2 linked regions of the Planctomyces sp. SH-PL14 genome follow. The protein of the gene in region 1 interacts with the protein of each later gene in a pairwise test. Links are inferred from orthologs where the notes say so. Each region holds a gene or a part of one and is shown in the gene's direction. Other genes may lie near its edges.

The links.
Region 2: the proteins of VT03_RS24840 (region 1) and VT03_RS18805 interact in binary tests that used the Escherichia coli proteins (3 or more experiments, as listed by UniProt). The link is inferred for Planctomyces sp. SH-PL14 from one-to-one orthologs.

What each region holds. Positions count from the first base shown.
Region 1 is NZ_CP011270.1:6,494,324-6,505,508, reverse strand. Bases 5,208-8,019 are described here. They hold VT03_RS24840 (diacylglycerol/lipid kinase family protein), read left to right. Parts: upstream 5,208-6,036; coding sequence 6,037-7,002; downstream 7,003-8,019. Other genes in these bases: VT03_RS24830 (hypothetical protein), read right to left, coding at 7,670-7,996; VT03_RS24835 (hypothetical protein), read left to right, coding at 7,089-7,403; VT03_RS24845 (Gfo/Idh/MocA family protein), read right to left, coding at 5,208-5,263. Outside these bases: VT03_RS24865 (discoidin domain-containing protein), read left to right, coding at 1-659; VT03_RS24860 (UDP-2,3-diacylglucosamine diphosphatase), read left to right, coding at 1,014-1,949; VT03_RS24855 (DUF3419 family protein), read left to right, coding at 2,007-3,209; VT03_RS24850 (class I SAM-dependent methyltransferase), read left to right, coding at 3,281-4,024; more of VT03_RS24845, read right to left, coding at 4,157-5,207; VT03_RS24825 (hypothetical protein), read left to right, coding at 8,614-10,179; LPS assembly lipoprotein LptE, read right to left, coding at 10,693-11,185. UniProt on the Escherichia coli protein: In vitro phosphorylates phosphatidylglycerol but not diacylglycerol; the in vivo substrate is unknown.
Region 2 is NZ_CP011270.1:4,929,155-4,940,364, forward strand. What follows is about bases 4,014-6,850. They hold VT03_RS18805 (citrate synthase), read left to right. Parts: upstream 4,014-4,707; coding sequence 4,708-5,994; downstream 5,995-6,850. Other genes in these bases: VT03_RS18800 (type I phosphomannose isomerase catalytic subunit), read left to right, coding at 4,014-4,516; VT03_RS33635 (hypothetical protein), read right to left, coding at 6,112-6,381; VT03_RS18815 (patatin-like phospholipase family protein), read right to left, coding at 6,409-6,850. Outside these bases: carA (glutamine-hydrolyzing carbamoyl-phosphate synthase small subunit), read right to left, coding at 1-829; VT03_RS18795 (adenylate/guanylate cyclase domain-containing protein), read left to right, coding at 1,226-3,007; more of VT03_RS18800, read left to right, coding at 3,476-4,013; more of VT03_RS18815, read right to left, coding at 6,851-7,710; VT03_RS18825 (DUF1080 domain-containing protein), read right to left, coding at 8,910-9,554; VT03_RS18830 (T6SS immunity protein Tdi1 domain-containing protein), read right to left, coding at 9,657-10,127; VT03_RS18835 (hypothetical protein), read right to left, coding at 10,172-10,858; VT03_RS18840 (DUF4832 domain-containing protein), read right to left, coding at 10,977-11,210.

The sequences.
Region 1 (11,185 bases):
TCCGAACCGCCTGGGCCACGCCGGCCCGCCGGATCCAGCTCATCAAGGCCGCGGCCCGCATCCGCAGCCACGCCATCGACGACGAAATCCTCTTTGCCGAAGGGGATGAGGACAAAGCGGTCGCCGAGGCGGCCCGCCGGGCGATTGGCGACCTGAAGCTCAGCCGCCGGGCACCGGACACCAGCCCCAAGATCGGCTCGCTCCCGCCGGAGCAGGTCATCGCCCAGGTCGTCCCCCGCAAGGGAGACCCAGGGCTCGGCGAGCTCCTCTTCACCAAGGCCAACTGCATCGCCTGTCACACAACGTCGAAGGATCAGGCCCAGAAAGGCCCGTTCCTCGGCAGCATCGCCAAGACCTACAAGCGGCCGGACCTCGCGACCGCGATCCTGATCCCGAGCAAGACGATCGCCCAGGGCTTCACCACGAACGTGATCGTCCTGACCGACGGCCGGGTCGTCACCGGCTTCGTCACGAACGAGGAGAGCGACCGGGTCACGCTCCGGGACGCGCAAGCGAAGGAATATGTGATCAGCAAGGCCGACATCGAAGAGCGCGGCACGCAGCCCGTCTCCATGATGCCTGAGGGTGTCATGAAGAACTACACGCTCCATGAGCTGGCGTCGCTGCTGGACTACCTGGAGGCGCTCTCGGTCAAGTGATCGGCACCGTCTCTTTTCGCCTCACCCGCCTCCGGTCGCTCGCCGGATGAGGCCAAGGACGGTAGCGTGTCCCCTTGGACACAACCGCAGTCCTCAGCCCCCGGGAGAACAGGGCGACCTGTCGTCACTTTCTCCAGCGATCACGGCAAATTTCCGTAAACTTCACGGCGAATCAACATGCAGAGTCGAAACTGATCTAGACAGGTACCAGCGCCTTATGCCCATGCACACGCCCGTTCGCTGCGGAGATCCGGAACACGACGGATCGCGTTCGTCCCGGCGGATGGTGAGGGAGAGTGCCCTGGGTGGAGCGGAGGACCCGCTCCCTGGACCGCAGCATCCTGTGGAGGCCATATGGTTTCGCGAGCCTGGGCTGGGAAAGCCCGTCCGATCCGCACCCTGTTCCTGAGCGACGTTCACCTGGGCAGCCGGCATGCCCAGACGGGCCCCCTGCTGGAGTTCCTGGGACGCTGGATTCCCAGTCAGGTCTATGTCGTCGGCGACTTCGTGGATGGGTGGCAGTGGCGTCGCGGCTGCTGGCATCAGGATTACAGCCGCATCCTGAACGTCTTCGAGTACTGGGCCGACCACGGAACCACGATCCACTACACCCCCGGCAACCACGACAACTTCCTCCGTGACCCCGAAATCGCCCGCGTCATCGAGCGGCAGCTCGGCTTCGTGGAGATCCAGGACGAGTTCCAGGCCGACATGATCGACGGCCGCAAGCTTCTCGTCATGCACGGGGACCAGTTCGATCTTGTGGAAGGCTCCGCGCAGTGGGTCTCCAAGATGAGCACGGTGGTCTACGACAGCATCCTGACCGCCAACTGGCACCTGAGCCGCATGGTCCGCCGGCACCATGTCAGCCCATACGACTTGTGTGCCCGCGCGAAGAAGCGGGTCAAGCAGGTGATCCGCTTCCTGAGCTCCTTCGAGTCGACGATCCTCGAGTACGCCCGGGCGAAGGGGTGCGACGGGGTCATGTGCGGACACCTTCATACCCCGATCATTTCTCCCCGCGGGGAGATGGTGTACTGCAACACCGGGGACTGGGTCGAGAACTGCACCGCCATCATCGAGCACGACGACGGCGAACTGCGGCTCGAGCACTTCTACACCGGCGACCGTCTCCGCCCGAGGAGCTCCCGCAAAGGGGCGGCTCCGATGGGCCTGGAGAACTGGAGTGCCGCGGCTCCGTCGCTTAACCTGATGCAGAGCCCGTCTCTCAATCTCGTGCAGGGCACGGGATTGATCCCTGAATCGTCCATGACCGAGCCGAGTTGCTGAGGTCGCTGTCTGCGGCCGCCCCGCCCGTCGGGCCCGCCGCGGATCTGGAGCTAGAACATGTTGGAATCTCTCCGCAGCCGCTGGTTCAGCCTGATTCACCTCAAGAATCTCGTCTACAACCAGTGCTGGGAGGATCCGCGGCTTGACCGGGAAGCGCTCGAGCTCACCGAGCGGGACAACCTCGTCGTCATCACGTCGGCCGGATGCAATGCCCTCGACTACGTCCTGGCGGGAGCGGGCCGCGTCACCGCGGTCGACATCAACCCGATCCAGAACGCGCTGCTGGAGCTCAAGGTCGCGGGGATCCGCCATCTCCCGTACGAGACCTTCTTCCAGATCTTCGGCGAAGGTCACTGCGACCGCTGGGCCGAAGCCTATGCCGCCATGCGGCCCTCCCTGAGCCCGATCGCGGCCGGGTTCTGGGACAAGCGCGGGGAAAAATTCTTCAACAGCCGGCGGAGCTTCTATTTCCGCGGCTCGTCGGGCCTCTTCGCCTGGCTGGTGAACGGCTACATCAACCGCGTCGCCAAGATCCGCGGCCCGGTCGAGGCGGTCCTCGGCGCCAAGACGCTCGAAGAGCAGGCGGAGATCTATCACCGCGAGCGGCTCAAGGTCCGGCTCTTCCGTCCGGCGATCCGCTGGGCCCTCCGGCGGGACACCACGATGGCGATGCTCGGCGTTCCGGCCAGCCAGCGCCGTCAGATCGACCGCGACTACCCGGGGGGCATCGCCGCCTTCATCATGGACCGGGTCGAAGAGGTCTTCACCCGCCAGTCGCTCGCCGACAACTACTTCTGGCGGGTCTACCTGACCGGCAAGTACACCCAGGAGTGCTGCCCCGAGTACCTCAAGCCCGCCAACTTCGAGACTCTCAAGAACGGCGCGGTCGACCGGCTGAAGATCTTCACCGGTCCGCTGCTCCGGTTCCTGTTGGAAGCCGAGCAGCCTCTGACGCGGCTCGTCCTCCTCGACCACATGGACTGGCTCTACGAGCACCAGCCGGACACCCTCCGGGGAGAATGGCAGGCGATCCTCGAGCGTTCGACGCCGGACGTCCGGATCCTGTGGCGGAGCGCCGGCGGCCGCTGCGACTTCGTCAACCCGGTCAAGGTGACGGTCGACGGCAAGCCGACGACCGTGGGGGACGTGCTCGAATACGACCGCGACCTGGCGGGACGGCTCCACACCCGCGATCGGGTCAACACCTACGGCAGCTTTGCGATCGCCCGCCGGAAGTCGACCGTCGCCCCGAGCGCGTGAGTTCGGTAGAACGAACTTCACGCCGCGACCGTCGGCCGCGTCTCCCTCGTCTTCTTCGCTTCTGGCTCTCCATGTCGTTCGCCAACCTCGCCCGCGATGCCCGCGTCCTGTGGCAGATGTGTGTCCATCCGCACGGCGGAGCGACGCACAAGGACCGGCTGGACAGCTTCTACGCGGGACAGGCGGACGCCTACGACCACTTCCGGAAGCGGCTCCTCCACGGCCGGCAGGAGATGATCGACTCCGTCCCGACGCCGGTCGGCGGCGTATGGGTCGATCTCGGGGCCGGGACCGGCGAGAACGCCGAGCGGATCGGCGAGCGACTCAAGGATGTCCGGCAGCTGTATCTCGTAGACCTCTGCCCGTCTCTCCTCCGCGTGGCCCGGGAGCGGATCGCACGGCACGGCTGGACGAACGTGGAAGCGGTCGAGGCGGACGCCACGCAGTACCGCCCCGCGACCGGCGAGGCGGACGTCGTCACCTTCTCCTACTCGCTGACGATGATCCCCGACTGGTTCCGGGTGATCGACCAGGCGCTGACCTGGCTCAAGCCGGGAGGGATGCTGGGGGTGGTCGACTTCTACACCGCCCGCAAGCACCCGGGCGAAGGCTCGGCACGGCACGGCCGGATGTCGCGGCTCTTCTGGCCGGCATGGTTCGGGTCGTCGAACGTCTTCCTGAACCCGGACCACATCCCGTATCTCCAGTCGCGTCTGGAGACGGTCCAGCTCATCGAGGCCCAGGGCAAGGTCCCGTACCTGCCGCTCGTGCGGGCGCCGTACTACCGCTTCCTCGGCCGGACGCCGCAGAGTTAAACACCAAGACACCAAGGAGGCACAAAGAGCACAAAGGCTGCCCTCCGACATGCCTTCCCTTTGTGTTCTTGGTGAAGTCTTTGTGTCTTGGTGTTTAACGATCCGCTCCGCCTTCGTCTGGAAGCGGGAGAGCTACATCAGCGCCAGCGGGTTCTCGCGGGTCTTGAGCGGGAGTGAGACCGGCCCGCCGACGCGGTGCGACTCGAAGACCGCGGCGATCATCTGGATGATCTGCCGGCAGTCCTCGGCGGAACATCTCGTCGTCCGCTCCGCCTCGATCGATTCGATGAGGTCGTTGATCGCGGCGATGTGCCCTCCCTGGTAGCTCCCATCCTTTCGCGGCTCCGGCTGGTCGATTCCGGCCGACGTGATCTTCTGCCATCCCTTGCCCGACCGCCCCGGGGACCATGCGGCGTCCTTCAGGATGTAGGCCGGAGCCAGGTATCCGCTCTCCATCTCCAAAACTCCCTTGGAGCCGAAGACCTGGATCGCAAACCGCGTCGGCGCGCCTCCTACCCCCTTGCGGGAGGCGAAGTGCCCGAAGGCCCCGCTGGGGAACGCATACGTCGCCTGGACGTTGTCCCCCGCCAGGAGTCCGATCCCCTCGGCCCCTTGGGCGACGTCCGCCTTGCCGACCGGATGCCCCCCCTGCATGACGGTCGCCGAGCACGAGAGCGCGTCGGCTCCGGCGAGCGAGCGCATCAGGCCGAAGACGTGCGAGCCGAGGACCCATAGGTCTTCGCCGCCTCCCCGGCGGTCTTCTTTGCCGCGGGCCCGCAGTTCCAGGACATCGCCGATCTCTCCCTGGCGGAGGATCGAGCGGACGGTGTCGAGGACGGGGGAATACTGGCTGATGTGGGCGATGCCGAGCTTGAGGTGCCGCATCTCGAGCTGCGTGACCGCTTCGTCGCATTCGGCGAGGGTGCGGCAGAACGGCTTCTCCATATAGACATGGCACCCTGCTTCAGCCGCGGCCAGGATCATGTCCCGGTGCTGGTCGATCCACCGGGGGCAGATGGCGACGATGTCGAGTTTCTCCTCGGAGAGCATGTCCCGGTAGCGGCGGTAGGCCTTCTTCGCCCCGATCCGCTTCTGCGCCTCGGCGAGGCCGGCTTCGTGTTCGTCGGCGACGGCTGCGATCTCGACGTTCGGGAGCCTGGTGAACGCCATGTCGACGGCGTGGCCGTAGTCGCCGCGTCCTGTGTGCCCGATGATCCCGACGCGATAGGTCCGTGGCATGTCGTGAGGCCTGCGATCGGGGGCGGCGCTTCGCCGGGCTTCAACGCTGATGCCCGCCCGTGGCCGCCTCGTCCGATTTTAGAGAGTGTTTCGCACGGCCAATTGGATCGCAATGGTGATCCGGCAAGGCGACCTACTGGGTTCAGGGGCACCCTGGTCGGGGATGCAAGGGGGCCTGTGTTGTTTCTCTGGCCCCCTTGCCCGCCGGAGGCTTGGCCGTCGAGAGATGTCTGACAGAGTAACGCGGACGACGTGTCGTATGCCCCCTCCAGGCCGCGGGGATTCCGGAGCGGACGTCCATTGCTTACCACGGTTTCTCATGGAAGCGCCTCCGGCGGCAAGGGGGCCTGTGTTGTTTTTTGGCCCCTTGACCCCGGCTGCCGTCGCACGTTGGGTTTGAACTAGCAACACCGTGCCGGCAAGGACGGCTTCGAACCAGTGGGACAAGACATCGGGCGAATGAGAGATCACGTTCGAACGGCTGACTTCGTCCGCGTCTCGATAACTCCGCCCACCAAACTGGGCAGCGTGGGGAACCTGTCGGTGATGAACCAGCCTGATCGTGTGGAAGACAAAATCCATGTCCGGGCCTTGATGGAATAACGTCCCCGATCCGCTGTCGGCCCAGATGCACACGCAGCAACTGCTTTGGAGACCAAGGTTTTTGCTCATTCTCGTCGCGACTTTCGAAAACGGGAGCGGCGAATCGAAAGTACGGCACGCTGCATGCATTTTGATCCATCGTTCCTGCAACCGCAGGATGAGGTGATCCGATGTCTCAACCAATTCATGTGTTCTGGAATGGAGATGCCAGCAGGGCGAGTGCCTTGCAGCAGTTCCGTCAGACACTGGATCGTCAGCGTGACGTCACCGTTCACGACGCGGGTGACCTCGGGACAGAAGTCCACTCAGTCCTCCGTTCCCACGCCGACTCGGATGTGCGACTCGTCGCCGCCGGGGGCGATGGGACTGTGAGCGCCGTCGCCGCGGCGATCGTGGAACAGCAGGCCGCGCGAGCCACGCTCGCGGTGTTGCCGCTTGGAACAGGAAACGACCTCGCCCGGTCGCTTGGCATGCCTCTGGATCTCGAAGAAGCCTTTGAGGTCTGCCGCTCCGGCGACACGGCTGCCATCGACGCGATCGAGGCGACCAGCGCGGAAGGACAACGCCTCGTCTTCAACATGGCGACGGCGGGAAACACGGGACGGTTCGTCGATTCGATCGATGAGGACTTCAAGAAACAGTGGGGGGTCTTCTCCTACGTCCGCGCCGGAGTGATGGCGCTGGCGGACCTGACACCCTATGAGCTGCAAGTGGAGGTCGATGGCCGGCCCCTGCCGCGGTGCGAGGCGATCAATGTGTTCATCGCCAACGGCCGCAGCTCGGGAGGGGGCGTTCAAGTAGCACCACAGGCGTCGCTCAGCGATGGCCTCCTGGACTACGTGATTGTCCTGAACGGATCCATCGGCCGGCTCACGAGCCTGGCGGCGGACTACGTGATGGACCGGCTGCTCGAGAACGATCTGATCGTTCACGGGCAGGCCCGGTCGATCACGCTGAAGGGAAGTCCCCCGCTGAAGTTTTCAACGGATGGAGAGAGTGTCTCAACTCCATTGTCACGGTTCTCCGTTCGCCCGAGAGCTCTCTCGGCGGTGGTCGGCCCGCTGGTGACCGCCACTCCCATCGGAGCCCCGGTATCGGAGGTCGCAGAGGAGTTTCCTCTCATGGCGTGGAGTTGAGTTTCCCAAAACGTCGGCGGCCGACCTTCTGCGGAAGAGGTGGCTGACCTGGATCATCACCTGTTCCGCAACTGAGGAGTCTGATCATGTCCAGTATTCGAACCCTGCTGCTGGCGACCGTTGCGGCCGTCGGCGCCCTGACGATGGCCCCGACTGAGTCGAAGGCTCAGTACTACTACGGCGGGGGTGGGTACTACGCCCGGCCGTATTACGGTGGCTACTACGGCGGCTACGGCTACAACCGCGGCTACTACGGACGCGGCTACGGCTACAACCGCGGCTACTACGGCGGCCGTGGCTACGGCTACGGTGGCTACGGCTACTACGGCGGTCGTCGAGGCTACAGCGTCTCGACTCCGTGGGGTGGCTTCAGCTATGGCCGCGGCGGCCGGTGGTGGTAATCCGCCACGTCAACTTGGATGACACGAAAAACCGCCGTCAGTTCGACGGCGGTTTTTTCCTTTTGATGGCGCGTCGAACGATATGGGAGCAGGAAGTCCAAGGGATTTCGGCATCTTCAGCCGACCAGTCCCGCGCGGCCCCCGATTTGCCATCCCCAATTGCGTAACATGCCCTGACCGGTCCTGGCCGTATCCATTTCGGCCGTGTCCAGTTCCCTTATGCGCTCGAACAGCAGGAGTCCGTCATGATCCCTTTTCGATGGAAGTCATTCGGACTCGCCTGCGGAACCGCTGGCGTGCTGCTGCTGAATGTCGCGTTCGCCGACAAGAAAGATAAGGCGAGCCGAGGAGCTCCCGAGCGCCCCGCCGCCGGTCCGCGCGGGGCCGAGTCCCGCCCGGCCCCGCCACCGCGATCCGCCCCCCCGGCCCCCCATCCCGGCCGTCGGCTCCTCCTTCGATTGCTGCTCCCCCGTCCGGCCGCGCGTCGGGCGGTCCACCGCGATCGTCCGGCCGTGAACGATCGGCTCCTCCGGCGGCCCCCAGCATCGCCACCCCCTCGCCGCCGATTGCTCCCCCGTCGAACAACCGGTCACCCGGGCGGGTCCCGGACATCGGCCGCTCCATGGAGCGGGGCCGGCAGGTGGAAACACGCCGTCCTCCCAGTGCTCCTGCGGGCCAGGTGAACGCGCAGCTCCCCGGCCGCGGTCCCGGCGGACTCCCCGGAAATCCTCCGAGTGTTCCATCGCTTCCCAACGCCGGCCGCCTTCCCAGCGGACCGCCCGCCGGTGCCCCGGGGATCCCGTCGGGCCGGATTCCGGGAGGACCTCCCGCTGGTGTGCCGAGAGTCCCGTCCGTCCCGACGCCGGGCCGCGGCTCAGGAGTCCCTTCCAACCCGATCCCGTCGAACCCGATTCCTTCAGTCCCCTCGACTCCTTCGATCCCCCGGCCCGGTCGCGGCTCGGGAGTCCCGTCAGGAATCACTCCGTCTGTTCCCTCGGTCCCCAATCCCGGCCGCCTTCCGGGAAGGCCGGGCGCTGGAACGCCTGACACTCCCTCGATGCCAAGACCAGGCCGCGGCCCCGGCATCCCTTCAACGGACCTGCCCGGTGTGCCGTCGACACCCGGCCGTGTTCCGGGCACCCCGTCGGCCAACACTCCCACCCTGCCCCTCCCGGGCAACACGCTCCCCGGTCGTCCGGGACGGGATGGAGTGACCCCCTCGATCCCAACCCCCGGTCGCGGCGATGTGGGTCGGGGACCGAATGGTCGCCCCGGCATCCCAGGCGTAACGCCAGGTTCGCTTCCCGGCGGCATCCCAGGGCGCGACGGCGGTCCGGGACGCGACCGCGACCGCGGCCCTGGGCTGAGCGACAACATCGCCCGCGATCCAGGCAGCCGCCCGGTCAAGCAGTTGCGGATCGATCCCAAGCTCCGCCTCGACAACCTTGTCCAGGATCCCAAGGTCGCCGGCGGGCTGCCGGACCTTCGCCGGGTCCGGGACGAGAACGACCTGCGGCAGGCGTTCGACCGGCTGCGGACCAATGACGCCGTTCGTTCCAATCCGCAGCTTGCGGCCCTGAATCTGGACCGCGTCTCCGGCCGGTTCCAGACGCGGATCCGCGACAACGACTTCGCCCCGCTCGTCCAGTCCCGGATCGGCCGGCAGTACGACCTGGACCGGCAGTTCAACCTCTACCGTCGTGGGGACGTGACACGGCAGCTCAACCTCAACACGACCCTCGTCGCGAACGGGGGCTGGGGACGGCGGCGGTCGGGACCGATCTTCGCCGGCTACACGGGATCGAGCTTCAGCGTCTGGTATCCCGGCCCGCGATGGTATCCCCGCTGGGCCTGGCAGCCGATCTGGAGCCCCTGGGTCAGCTGGTCCTTCTGGCCGACCGTCCTGCCGATTTACGACCCGCGGCCGTTCTACTGCCGTCCGTACTTCTACGACCCGTGTCCGCCGATCGTGGTCTATGACTACCCGGTCTGGCAGCCGCTCCCGATCGTCACCGCCGGAACCTGGGTCGATGTCCCGCCGGTGGTCGTGCCGGCGGAAGACCTCCAGCTGCTGGCGGTCCGGTTCGTCGATCCGGGGCACGTCACGGAGAAGCTCGGCCCCCGGTTCCGCGTCTGGTTGCGGAACAACAGCAAGACGGAGATCCGCCAGCCGTTCGACGTCTCGCTGTTCGCCACCAACACGCAGCAGCTGGCCGGCAACGTCCAGCAGTCGGGCGTGACGATTCCCGAGATCGCTCCGGAAGCGACGGTCTCGATCGACATCCGGCTGCCGTTCGAGGCGAACGCCATGAACCGCGACACCGACGGCTCACCGATGCCGTTCGAGTTCCTGCACGCCGTCGTCGACAGCCGCGGCGCCCTGCCGGAAGCGGACAAGGCGAACAACGGCGCCGTCCTGAACCGCGGCGAGATCTACTCGGTCGACCCGGCCGCCTTCTCGACGGACGTCACCGCCGCTGCCCCTGGCACGGTGGTCTCGCTCGCCGGTGAAGGGTTTGGTCCGGAGCCGGGCCAGCTCATCGTGACGGTCGGCGACCAGCAGCTCTCGGCGGAGATCCGGGGGTGGTACGACCTCGGCGTGCAGTTCACGGTACCGAATGTCGGTGGGAATTCAGCCGCGGATGCTCAGGTCCTGGTGATCCGCGGTGACGGCGCCTCGAGCAACCCGGTGCCGCTGAGCGTCGCGCCGGAGGGGATGATCGGGACGCTCCCGACTCCGCCGGCCCCCATGCCGCCGAGCCCTGAGATCCGGTAGTTTCTTCCTGCGTCAAAACAGAAGGGGAGGTGACTCGGTCACCTCCCCTCTTTTTGTTGTTTCTGCCTGAATGCCGCCGAGCCACAGAGTGTGGTTTTGCGCGGGAGGCGTAGTCGATGAAGGTGGGCCTATCCGCAAACTTGAACCACGTCCTCGCCGGCGCAGCTCCCATAGCTCAAACCCAACGTTCCACGGCAGCCTGGGGTCAAGGGGGCCACGCCCCCTTGCCGCCGGAGGCATTTTCGTTGAGGAACCGTGGGACACAACGGACATCCCCTTTGGGCAAACAGCGTTGAGGACTCCCTCACATCACACCGCCCACATTGCAATCCCCGCGGGTTGGTGAGGGGGCATACGGCACGGTGTCCGCGTTTGGATACTCGCTCCTTCAGCTTGGTCGAGACGAGACGGGCCTCCGGCGGGCAAGGGGGTGTGACCCCCTTGCATCCCCCACCAGGGTGCCCCTGGACCCGGTGAGGTCAATTGCGTTGGAGACCTATCGTTCCACGGGTCTCACCAAGGCGTCTCCATCATCCCCACGATCTGCCGCGCCAACTGATCGGCCGCCTGCTGCTGAGCGACGGCGAGCGACTGTCCAGTCTCCGGGGCGAAGCTGACGTCCGTCAGGAGCTGGACGACGTTCCCCGGAAGAGCCATCGAGCGTTCAGCCAGCGGCTGCCCCGTCCGGACGTCTTCCCACTTGATCTCGATGCCGTACTGCATCTCGAGTTCGCGGGGGTCGTCAAACTTCGTCTGGTTCTCGACCCGCTTGGAGATCGAAACGACCCGTCCCGTCAGCCGGGTATCGGCCCCCGGCTCCTTGGCCAGTCGATACGGAGTCCGGAGCTGGATCTGCTTCTGAACCGACTCGGTGAGCTGGAGCTCGAAACCCCGTCGGAAGGAGTCGGTCGTGAAGGTCGGAACGTGAACCGTCCGGACCTCCGCGGCGTAAGGAGCGCCCATGCGATAACCGCATCCGCTGGTCGCCAGCCAGCAGACAGCGCAC
Region 2 (11,210 bases), 1.6 Mb from region 1 along the record:
CAAGGAGCTGGTGTCCCAGGCAGATCCCGAAAACCGGCTTCTTCCCGAGCAGTCCCTGGATCGTCTCGACCGCGTAGTCGAGGGGCCGCGGGTCGCCGGGGCCGTTCGAGAGGAACACGCCATCCGGGTTCTGAGCCAGGACTTCATCGGCCGAGGAGGTCCCCGGCATGACGGTGACACGGCAGCCCATCTCGGCGAGGTGCCGGGGGATGTTCCACTTCATGCCGTAGTCGAGAGCCACCACGTGCGGCAGCGTTCCGGACTTGTCACCGCTGAAGGTCTTGGGCGTCGTCGGATCGCGTTCGAGATCGTGAACCCCGTCCTTCCACTCGGACGCCTGCTTCGGAGAGACCTCCCGAACGAGGTCGTGTCCGACGATGTTCCAGCTCCGGGCCTTTTGAACGAGCGAAGCGTCGTCCAGATCGACCGAAGAGAGGACTCCGGTCATGGCGCCGTTCACCCGCAGCCGCCGCACGAGAGCCCGTGTGTCGATCCCTTCGATGCCGGGGATGCCGTTCCGCTTGAGGTAGTCGGAGAGCGATTCCTGCGAGCGGTAGTTGCTCGGCTCCTTGCAGACTTCCTTGGCAATGAAGCCGCGGATCGCCAGCCGTCCGCTCTCGACGTCTTCGGAATTGATGCCGTAGTTCCCGATGAGCGGATACGTCATGCAGACGATCTGCCCATTGTAGGAGGGGTCGGTCAGGATCTCCTGATACCCCGTCATGCTCGTGTTGAAGCAGACTTCCCCGCAGACTTCGGCATCCGCTCCGAAGGACTGCCCCGTAAAGACTGTCCCATCCGCCAGGGCCAGCTTCGCAGGTTTCGACATCAACGTTTCTCCCTCTCGCCGGATGGGGCGAATGTCCCCCGCACACCGTCCCGGGAGGCGAAATCCGCGTCGCAGGATCGACGGGCGGGCGCACCGGGAGCGCGAGGGAATTTTCGGACGGTTTCTATCATATCCCCCGGGGGGCCGAAAGCGTCTCGGCGCGTTCTCTCCCGCGTGCGAGAGAAGCTGTCGGCGATGTCATGCACCGCCGAAAACCGTTGGAAAACCGCTGACCGCCGAGGCTCGCTTCGAGGGGGGCGGGTTCGGCGGTAGAATTCCGCGGCGGATGCGCCGCGGATTCCTCATCGGAGCGCGGCCCCAGGTGTCCCGGTTCCGGCCCCCCGGCTCCCCGCTCCTCCACGCCGAGGCCGCCCGGCGGGACGTCAGGAGACCTTTGTGCTGCAACTGATCGTCGTCGGTCCTGAGCCCAGGCTCCGCGTGCGGCATCCGCTTCTTCGGGGGCAGGCGTACACCATTGGCCGCACGGGGGACGCCCAGATCCCGGTCCCGTGGGAGCAGTCGCTCTCCCGCCTCCATGTGACGCTGCACGTCGAGGACGGCTCCGTGCGCCTCGTCCGCGAGCCCGACGCCCGCAACCCCGTCTACATCAGCGGCGAGGAGATCACCGAAGGGCGGCTCTCGGGGGGCGAGGCATTTGTCATCGGCGAGACGCAGTTTGCCGTCTCCCGCGGCGAGTCGGAGTCGAGCAGCGCCAAGGACTCGCCGGTCGAAGAGGTCGTCTTCACCCGCAAGCAGCTCGAACAGGTCCGGTACGAGGACCCCGACCGCCGGATCGAAGTCCTCTCGCGGCTCCCGGACATCATCTGGGGGGCGAGGTCGGAGGCGGAGCGGGACTCCCGGCTTGTGAACCTGCTCCTCACCGGAGTCCGCAACGCGGAGGCGGTCGCGATCGTCTCGATGAACAAGTCCGGCCATGTTCAGCTCCGCAGCTGGGAGCGGCGGCGCGAGACCGCCGGCGCTTTCCGTCCCAGTCGGCGGCTCATCGCGGAAACGGTCGAGCAGTCGCAGACGATCCTTCATCTGTGGGACAGCTCCGACGCCGTGGTCCACGACTACACGGTCTCGGGGGAGTTCGACTGGGCCTACTGCACGCCGGTCGGAGAAGTCCGGGGCCAGCAGTGTGCGCTGTACGTCGGGGGCCGCTTCGCCCCGCTCCCCGGCCAGGACTCGCGGTCGGGCGCTCCACACCTCCAGGCCGATGTCAAATTCACCGAGCTCCTGGCGGACGTCCTGAATTCGATCGAGCGGCAAAACCGGATGGAAGGGACGCTCTCGGTCCTGCGTCAGTTTCTCTCGCCCCCGATCCTCGCGGCGATCGAGCGTTCGGGTGAAGGGACGTTCGACACCGACATCCTCAATCCCCGCGAGTGCGACGTGACGGTCCTGTTCTGCGACCTCCGCGGCTTCAGCCATCGGGCCGAGTCATCGGCGGGGGACCTGCACGGCCTGCTCGACCGAGTGAGCCGGGCGCTGCAGCTCATGACGGGTGAGATCCTGGCGCACGGCGGCGTCACGGGGGATTTCCTCGGCGACGCGGCGCTGGGGTTCTGGGGCTGGCCCTTTGCCAGTGACGAGGCGCCGCTCAATGCGTGTCGGGCGGCGCTGGCGATCCGCAAGGCGTTCGCGGCGATCCAGCAGACGCCGGAGCATCCGCTGGCCGACTTCGAGATGGGGATCGGCATCGCCCACGGCCGAGCCGTCGCGGGGAAGATCGGGACGAGCGATCGGGTCACCGTGACGGTCTTCGGGCCCGTCGTGAACCTGGCCAGCCGCCTGGAAGGGATGACGAAGCAGCTCCGCGTTCCGATCCTGCTGGACGAGCCGACCGCCGAGATTGCGCGGACGCGGCTTTCGAAAGAGGAGGGGCGGACGCGGCGGCTGGCCCGGGTTCTGCCGTACGGGATGGAGACGCCGCTGGTGGTGACGGAGTTGCTGCTTCCGCATGCGGACTATCCGGACCTGACGGACGAGCATCTGGCCCAGTACGAGCAGGGGGTCGAGCACTTTATTGCCGGCCGTTGGGACCAGGCGTACCGGTGTCTGCACGCGATGCCTTCGGCGGATCAGGCGCAGGACTTTCTGACGCTGCGTATTGCCCAGCATGGACGTTCCGCACCGCCGGGCTGGAAGGGGATTGTCGAGCTCCCCAAGCAGTAGTGACGTTTGCTCAAACCGCGTCCTTGCCAGCACAGCGATGCTCGCTCAAATCCAACGTGCCACGGCAGCCGGGGTCAAGGGGGTCTCACCCCCTTGCCGCCGGAGGCGCTTTCACGAGGAACCGTGGTAAGCAACGGACGTGCCCTTTGTGGTACCGGCGTTGAGGACTCACCACGCGCTTTGCAATCCCCGCCGGTTGGTGAGGGGGCATACGGCACGTTGTCCGCGTTTGGACACAAACTCCTTCAGGCATCTCTCGACGGCCAGGCCTCCGGCGGGCAAGAGGGCGTTGCCCCCTTGCATCCCCCACCAGGGGTGCCCCTGGACCCGGTTCAAAAACACCTCTCTCGGTAATCGCGGCGGATTCGTAGATTCGCCACGCATCAAACCTGTCCCACCGCCCACCAAGAAGCTAGCGTTCAAGAATGGCCGCCCACTCCCGGGCGACGCCCCCCATTTGCCCAACGCATGCCCGTTGTTCCCCCCCTCCCGATGTCGTTCGTTCCCTACCTGCGACCGCAGGTCTGGGGCAGCCGACATCTGGAAACCCTCGGCCGGAACCTCCCCCCAAACCAGCCCGTCGGCGAGTCCTGGGAACTCAGCACCCACCCCATGCACATCAGCCGCGTCGCCATGCCGGCGGCGCTCGCAGGGCAAGGGTTCGATCGACTTTGGCGCAGCGCCCTCACCGGACGCGACTCCACCGAAGACGCGGGGGACTTCCCGCTCCTCATCAAACTCCTCGACTGCCGCGACTGGACGTCGATCCAGCTCCATCCCGACGACCTCCAGGCCCGCCAGAACGCCGAGGGCTCCCCCGGCAAGACCGAAGCCTGGTACGTCCTCCACACCGAGCCCGACGCCGAACTCCTCCTGGGGACGCGGCCGGGCGTGACCGCGGAGGACCTGGCGGCCCTCACCGCCAACGCCGCAGGCCCGCCTCCCGTCCCGGACGAAACCCTCGACCGACTCTTCGTCCGCAGCCGCCCCTCGGTCGGGGACTTCATCCTGATCCGTCCCGGAGTCGTCCACTCCTGCAAGGGGATCACGGCCTGGGAAATCCAGACCCCCTCGGACCTCACGTACCGCCTCTTCGACTGGAACCGCCTCGGCCCCGACGGCCGCCCGCGGGAACTCCATGTCGCCAAGGCCCTGGCCTCCGTCCGCTGGGCCGCTCCCAAAGCGGTGATGACGCACTGGCCCGGCGTCCTCCGGGAGCAGGAGCAGACTCCGCGGTTCTTCCGCTACCTCGACGCTCCGTTCCAGGTCGAACACTGGACCGTCGGCACCAAACCGTTCCGCCTCCCTCCCGGCCCGATGCGCGTCCTCTGCACGATCCGCGGCGAACTCCGCCTGCGGGGAAACGGCTTCGAGGAGGAGGTGCCGGGGATCCAGTTGCGGCTCCTCCCGGCCGGTCTCGAGGAGTGCTGGATCTCGGCCCGCACCGGCGAGGCGGAGCTGCTGCTCGTGATGCCGGAGTCGTCGCCGTCGCCGGGAGAAGCCGGCTGATCCGCCGGGCATCCGGAGGGGGCCGCCAACCTCTCGATTTGGTCAGGATTTCCTCGGAAATTCGTTGGATTTTGTCGAGTCGACCCCATTGATTGGCGGTCCCCGCGAATCCTCGCCGATGAAGTGGCTGAAACGCGGTCGCCCGGCTACCATCGACCCGGTTGCACGCGCCGATTTCTTACGGACACCCCATGCCCGACACGCTGACGATTCAAGACAACCGGACCGGCAAGACCTACGAGATTCCGATCGTCGACGGCACGATCCGCTCCACCGATCTGAAGCAGATCAAGACCGGTGCGGACGACTTCGGGCTGATGGCCTACGACCCGGCGTTCCTCAACACCGCGTCGACCCGCTCCGCCATCACCGACATCGACGGCGACAAGGGGATCCTCCGCTACCGCGGCTACCCGATCGAACAGCTCGCCGAGCACAGCACCTACCTTGAGGTTGCCTACCTCCTCCTGCACGGCGACCTCCCCAACGAGTCCCAGCTCCAGGAGTGGGAAACCTCGATCTCGCAGCACACCGTGGTGCACGAGAACGTCAAGCAGCTCATGGAGGGCTTCCGCTACGACGCACATCCCATGGGGATGTTCATCAGCACCGTCGCGGCGATGTCGACGTTCTATCCGGACGCCAAGAACGTCCGCGATCCCGAATGCCGGATGAAGCAGATCCACCGGCTGATCGCCAAGGCCCCCACGATCGCCGCCTTCTCGTACCGGCACTGCCAGGGCCGCCCGTACAACTACCCGCACAACCGCCTGGGCTACACCGCCAACTTCCTGGCGATGATGTTCAAGATGACCGACAACCCGTACGAGCCGCACCAGGTGCTCGCCCGGGCCCTCGACATCCTGTTCATCCTCCACGCCGACCACGAGCAGAACTGCAGCACGAACGCCATGCGGGCGATCGGCTCCTCGGAAGCGGACCCCTACAGCGCCCTCGCCGGCGCCGCGGCGGCCCTCTACGGCCCGCTCCACGGCGGCGCCAACGAGGCAGTCCTGAACATGCTTCAGGAGATCGGCCACGTCAAGAACGTGCCGGGCTTCATCGAAGAGGTGAAGGCGGGCAAGCGGAAGCTGATGGGCTTCGGCCACCGGATCTACAAGAACTACGACCCGCGGGCCAAGATCATCAAGCGGACGGCGGACGAAGTCTTCGCCGTCACGGGCCGCAACCCGCTTCTCGACATCGCGATCGAGCTCGAAAAGATCGCTCTCAACGAAGAGTACTTCGTCAAGCGGAAGCTCTACCCGAACGTCGACTTCTACTCCGGCCTCATCTACGAAGCGATGGGCCTCCCGATGTCGATCTTCCCGGTGCTGTTCGCCATCCCGCGTGCGGCCGGCTGGCTCGCCCAGTGGTCCGAGATGCTGCAGGACAGCGAACAGAAGATCGCCCGCCCCCGCCAGATCTACACCGGCAGCGACGTCCGCGACTACGTTCCGCTGGGCAAGCGCAAGTAGCCAGCGGCGAGGCCCCTGGGCCCGGTGGCCGTCAGCGACCCGCTGGACCGGGCGGCCGTGGAGTAGTGGGATTGAGCTATGGTTACCGTGCCGGCGGGCGCGGTGTTCGAGCGGGTGTCACTGCTGCCAGCTTTGGGCCAGCAGTGATTGGGCATCCAACTCGAACTCGGCACTGCGGGTCAAAGCACCCGCAGTGGCATCCGGCGAGCATTTCGGCCAGGACCTCGCATCGAGGTGGTCGAACTTCCGGGTAAGCAGAGCGATGATCCGGAGCTCGCCGGGATGGGCCAGGATGATTCGTGTGGCGCGCGGCTCGACAAGCATGCCCATCAAGCCGAGGTTGGAATGCACGCCTGGGCAGCACTGCCGGCGGATGAACTGATTCATGACGCCGTGTCACTGCGGCCGGCGAAGTCAGGTGCCGAACGGCTTTGTTAAGACCCACCTCCCATAATTCAGGTCCACATTGGCCGAGCCGATCCATCGTCCTTCCAGTCGAAGCACGTCGTCCGCCATGATGCGGAATTGAAACACTCCGTCAAACGGACGCTTGCTGCTACGCCACTTCCCGGTGAGAATCGGATACTTTAGCTCTCCCTCAAATGTGTACGTGATTTCGGCTGTCTGGTCGGTTGTGACGCCTTTGTAAGCGTTCCCCGAAGAGGTGATCTGGACTTTATCATTGTAAGTCTCTTCGCTGCCATCCATGTCGACGGCAGTAAACTCAGAGTCCCATACGCCATCGAGTGTGAATGCTTTATTCTTCGCCGTCTTCAAGCAGTCGACCATTCTGTTCCAGCGAGGGAGGTCCTGTCCTCGATAGTTGCTGGCGTCCAACTTGAGATTGTCGAGGTTTGTTTTCGAGCAGTCGTCAAGCTTGTCGTTCGCCAGTGTCAATGGAATTTGCCAGCGATAGTACTGGTCCAACGGCAACCAGCAGCGGACAAGATCTTCCGCGTGATGGCTGCTCATGTCAAACATCCAGTTGATGAGATGCCGCATCCAAAAGAAGCCGCCTCTGTCTATGCATCCGCCGAGTGGAAAGCCCTTGCCAGAGGAGCCGGTCCCCATCGAAACCAATGTCATGTCCTGCGGAAGTTCGCCCGCCTTGATCGCCCGCCCGACAGCCAACGTCGAAGGATTGTTGGCGGCCATTCCACCGTCGAAGAAGACTCGCTCATTGTCTTCGAATCTCATCTGATAGCCAGGAAAATATACCGGCGCTGCAGAAGAGGCTGTGCAGATATCGCGAAGCAGCAATGGCTGATGCGTTGGTTCCAAGCTGTCGAAAACTCGGGGGGTGCGTGCCTGTCCGTCAATGGCCGTAATCAACAGCCTTGTCTTCACGCTTTGCATAGTGGCATTGCCAAGCCTTGTGTTTAAAAGGCTTCTTATTCCGGAAGCGGTGTAGAGCGGGTCTCGATACTCCGAATAAGGGAACCAGTTCCATGACGAGCCAGCCCACTTCTTGAAAACATGGCTCTCGTCGGCCAAGGCATTGTCGGACTGTCCTTCATAGAGTTGCAAGAGCTCAGAGGCTCGCTTCCCGATCGCCAGTCCCGCGGCAATAATGGATCCCGTCGATGTTCCAGCAATGATGTCGAAGACATCGCAAAGTCGGCGGTCTCCGAGATCGGCTTCCAGTTGCTGTAAAAGCGCTGCTGGAATGATCCCGCGAATTCCTCCGCCGTCAATTGATAGAATGCGAAAAGACATCAGATGGCCCTCTGGGAAAGCTGACTGCCCAAACCTTCAGCTTGAAACTGTAATAGTCGAGGGGCCATCCTTCAACTCAGGTGGCGGCCGCGTCCGGTGTTAAGTGTTCTTCTCGTTTTGTTCTCACAGTCTCAGCTTGATGTTCATCCGCGGCTCCGCATGCGGCGAGGGTCTGAGGCGTTGATCTTGAGCTGACCGTTTCTCGAAGACGAAGGGTGGAGCTAAGAGCCTATCCGAGAACCCCCGCAGTCCTCCAAGCGGTGATGGCGAACTGCAGGTGGAGAAGTGCGAGATAGTTGGCGGCGGTCTTTTCCCAGCGGGTCAGCAGGCGTCGGGCGCGGTTCGTCCACGAGTGCAGCCGTTCCACCACCCACCGTCGCGCCCGGCCTCGTCGCCGCACAGGACGCGGAGGCTCGGTCCCCTTCCGAGGGATATGGACGACGTATCCTCGACGGGCCGCCGTCTGGCGGATTGTCTGCGCGTCATAGCCCTTGTCCGCGCACAGATGCTGACGACGACGTCGTCCCGGGGGACGGCGAACGGGAAGCCTTTGGAACGTCTCGACCACCAACTTCTGATCGTGCACGTTGGCGCCGGCCACGGCCACTCCCACCGGCACACCCCGGCCATCAGTCAGCACCGAGCGTTTGACCCCCAGTTTCCCGCGATCTGTGGGGTTCTTCCCCGTCTTTTTCCCCCCCGAGCGGCGCTTTGGTCATGGCCCCATCCAGACTCTGCCACTCCCAGTCGATCCCTTTCAGATCATCGTATTCCTCAAGCGCGGCCCGCCACAGTTTGCGGAACAGGCCGCGCCTGACCCACTCCTGGAAGTAGGCGTGAATGGCGCTGCCGGAGCCGAACTCCTGGGGCATTGCCTTCCATTGGCAACCCGTCCGCAGCACGTACAGGATGCCTGTCACAACACGGCGTAGAGGCAGACGTGGACGTCCCCTCGACAATTCGGTTTGTAAACCGGGAGCGCGGGCTCGATCCGTTCCCAGAGCGAATCGGAGATCTGGTGAAACTTTGACGCGTCGCTGGCAGCCACGGGCACACCTCCATGCACCTTTCGAGAGCAGACACTTCTCGAAATGCACAGAGCGGGCCAATTCACGAGACGGTTCTCGGATAGGCTCTTAGAAAGATCGCCACGGCCCCAGTCCGATCTCGCAGAGGAATGGTGGAGACTCTTGTGGTCATCAGGGGAGCGGCTTGACGCGGATCTCCTTGAAGTACCATACGCTTCCCCGGTCGTGCGCCTGGAGAGCGATGGCGCCTCCGTCTGCGGAGAAGCGCCGGCCCGCGCGGGTCGGTGGCCGTTCCACGTTGACCGGCTCCGTGTAGTCGACGACCTGTTGGCCATCGAGCTGGATCACGATCCGCTTGTCCCGGACGGTCACGTTGACCCGGAACCAGTCGGTCTCCTTAACGGGTGACTCCGCCAGGTCGACGATCGCATACAGGCTCCCGGTCTTCCGCTTCTCCTTCTCGGTGCTGTTGAGCTGAATCTCGTAGCCCTTCGCCAGATGCCGGGCCGCGTCCCGCAGCTCGTGATCGGCATGCACGAAGATCCCCCCGTTCGAGTTGGGCTCGGCCCGCACGACCGCCTGCAGCTCGAAGTTCTTGAATCGCACGAACTCGTCAGGCCCGCTCCCTACGAAGAACAGGTGCGCCGATTTCTCGCCGGCCGCCTGGATGCGGAGCGTCCCGTCGACAACCTTGAACGACTCTGGGTCGTAGTCAGCCTTCCAACCCGACAGGTCCCGGCCGTTGAACAGCTCCCGCCACTCCTCCGCGCCGGCGGGCGTCCAGGCCAGGAGGCAAAACAGAAGGATCAATCGCACGGTCGTCTCCCGCGGAAAGCGTTGTCCGATCACTGCCGTAGGCCGGCCTAAGTCCTCGAAACCCAGCATCCCATCCTCCAGCCACGATAAACAGTTTGCATCCTACGGCGAGGTCTCAAGTCGGACGGAGGTCCCATCCGGCAGGTCCTTCAGTTGCTCATGGATGTGTCCGGAGGCGCAGAGGTACTCGACTAGGGGAATCGGGCTGATGTTGTCGAGAGTATATCTTCCGCCCAGGACGGGCGGCTGTTTGAAGCCGTAACATTGGAAGGGCTGTAGATGAACCCCAGAGGCGACCAGCTTGTCGACGAGCGGAATCGACAGCCACTCGTTGGCATTGTTTCCCTTGTCGATCCGGGAGGCGAAGTCGTCCCGGCTGTCGGCGAGGCGCGTCAACGTTCCACCGGCGACTTCCAGCATGTGGACGCTGTTGTCCGGGAGAACGAGAAAGCAGTCCGCGAAGCGTGAAACGATCCACAGCGTGAACTCGCTGGGGACCAGCCAACTCCACCGACCAAATGCCGTCTGCCAGTCGAGATCATTCTGATCGAGGAGGTAGTCGGTCAGCTGCATCGAACTTCCCACTCCACACCGTCAGCCAGCGGCGGAGGCCTCTCCTACTTCGCGGGGCCGGGGACGTTCGCCGCCAGCAGGTTGAGGAACGTCTCCACTTCCGCCTGCGCCGCAAGGTTCGTTCGGACCAGGAGATTCGTGCCCAGCTGCTGAATCGTTCCTGTCCCGGGCTCATCGGCGTCCCACGGCCCGTAACAATGGGCGACGACCAGCTCCCGGATCTTCTCCTGAACCGTCGTGCTCAGGCTGGCGACGTTGTAGACCCGGAGAGTCCGCGCTTCCAGCGCCTCAAAGCGATACTGCAGCACCAGCCGCCCGTGCCGGATGTTGTAGCCCGCCTCGATTTCGTCCAGGGAAGAGAGCAGTTCATGGACCGTGGTCTCGGAGACGTCGACGGAAAACTCCGCAGTCAGGTCCCGCCCCGCTTCTTCAAAGGAGAGCCGGTCGATCACCACCGGAACCTGGAGCACCGCTTCCAGCGCCTCCGCGAACGTCGCCAGCGAAAATCGCTGGTTGCGGATCGTCACGATCCGCCAGAGGGCGTCGTCAACCTTCCTGTCTCCCGGTCCGCCGAGTCCCACGCCGCGAATTGCCGACACCCGTAGCGTCTCGCCGGCGACGATCGCCGCGGGGTTCGGTTTCGGCGGCGACTCGGACGGAGCGTTCGCCGCCGCCAGCAAGCACGCCACGCACAACGCCATCACCGCGACGCGGGACCCGGAACGCGACACGACCGTCTCCATGATTGAGGATGAGCAACCCCCTGACGATGAACATGCTAACCGTCGGCCGTCATCGTCACCAAAGAATTCCTGCCGGACTCGGTGGGGGCGGGACGAGCGGCTCCGCTCATTGGCCGGTCGGAACCGGCCCCAGCGTCAGCCATCCCGGCGCATGGCGATTCTGGTCTTCGTTCGCGAAGTGAAACACCTTGCCTCCTTTCAGGGGATTGATCACCCGCAGCGCGACATGCCGCGCCGCGGCGGCACCGCCGATCCGCGCCGACCACTTCCGCGGTGGCGCCTCCGGGAGCAGCCGGGTCAGCGACCAGTCGACCGGCTCCGAACTCACGACCGCCCCTTG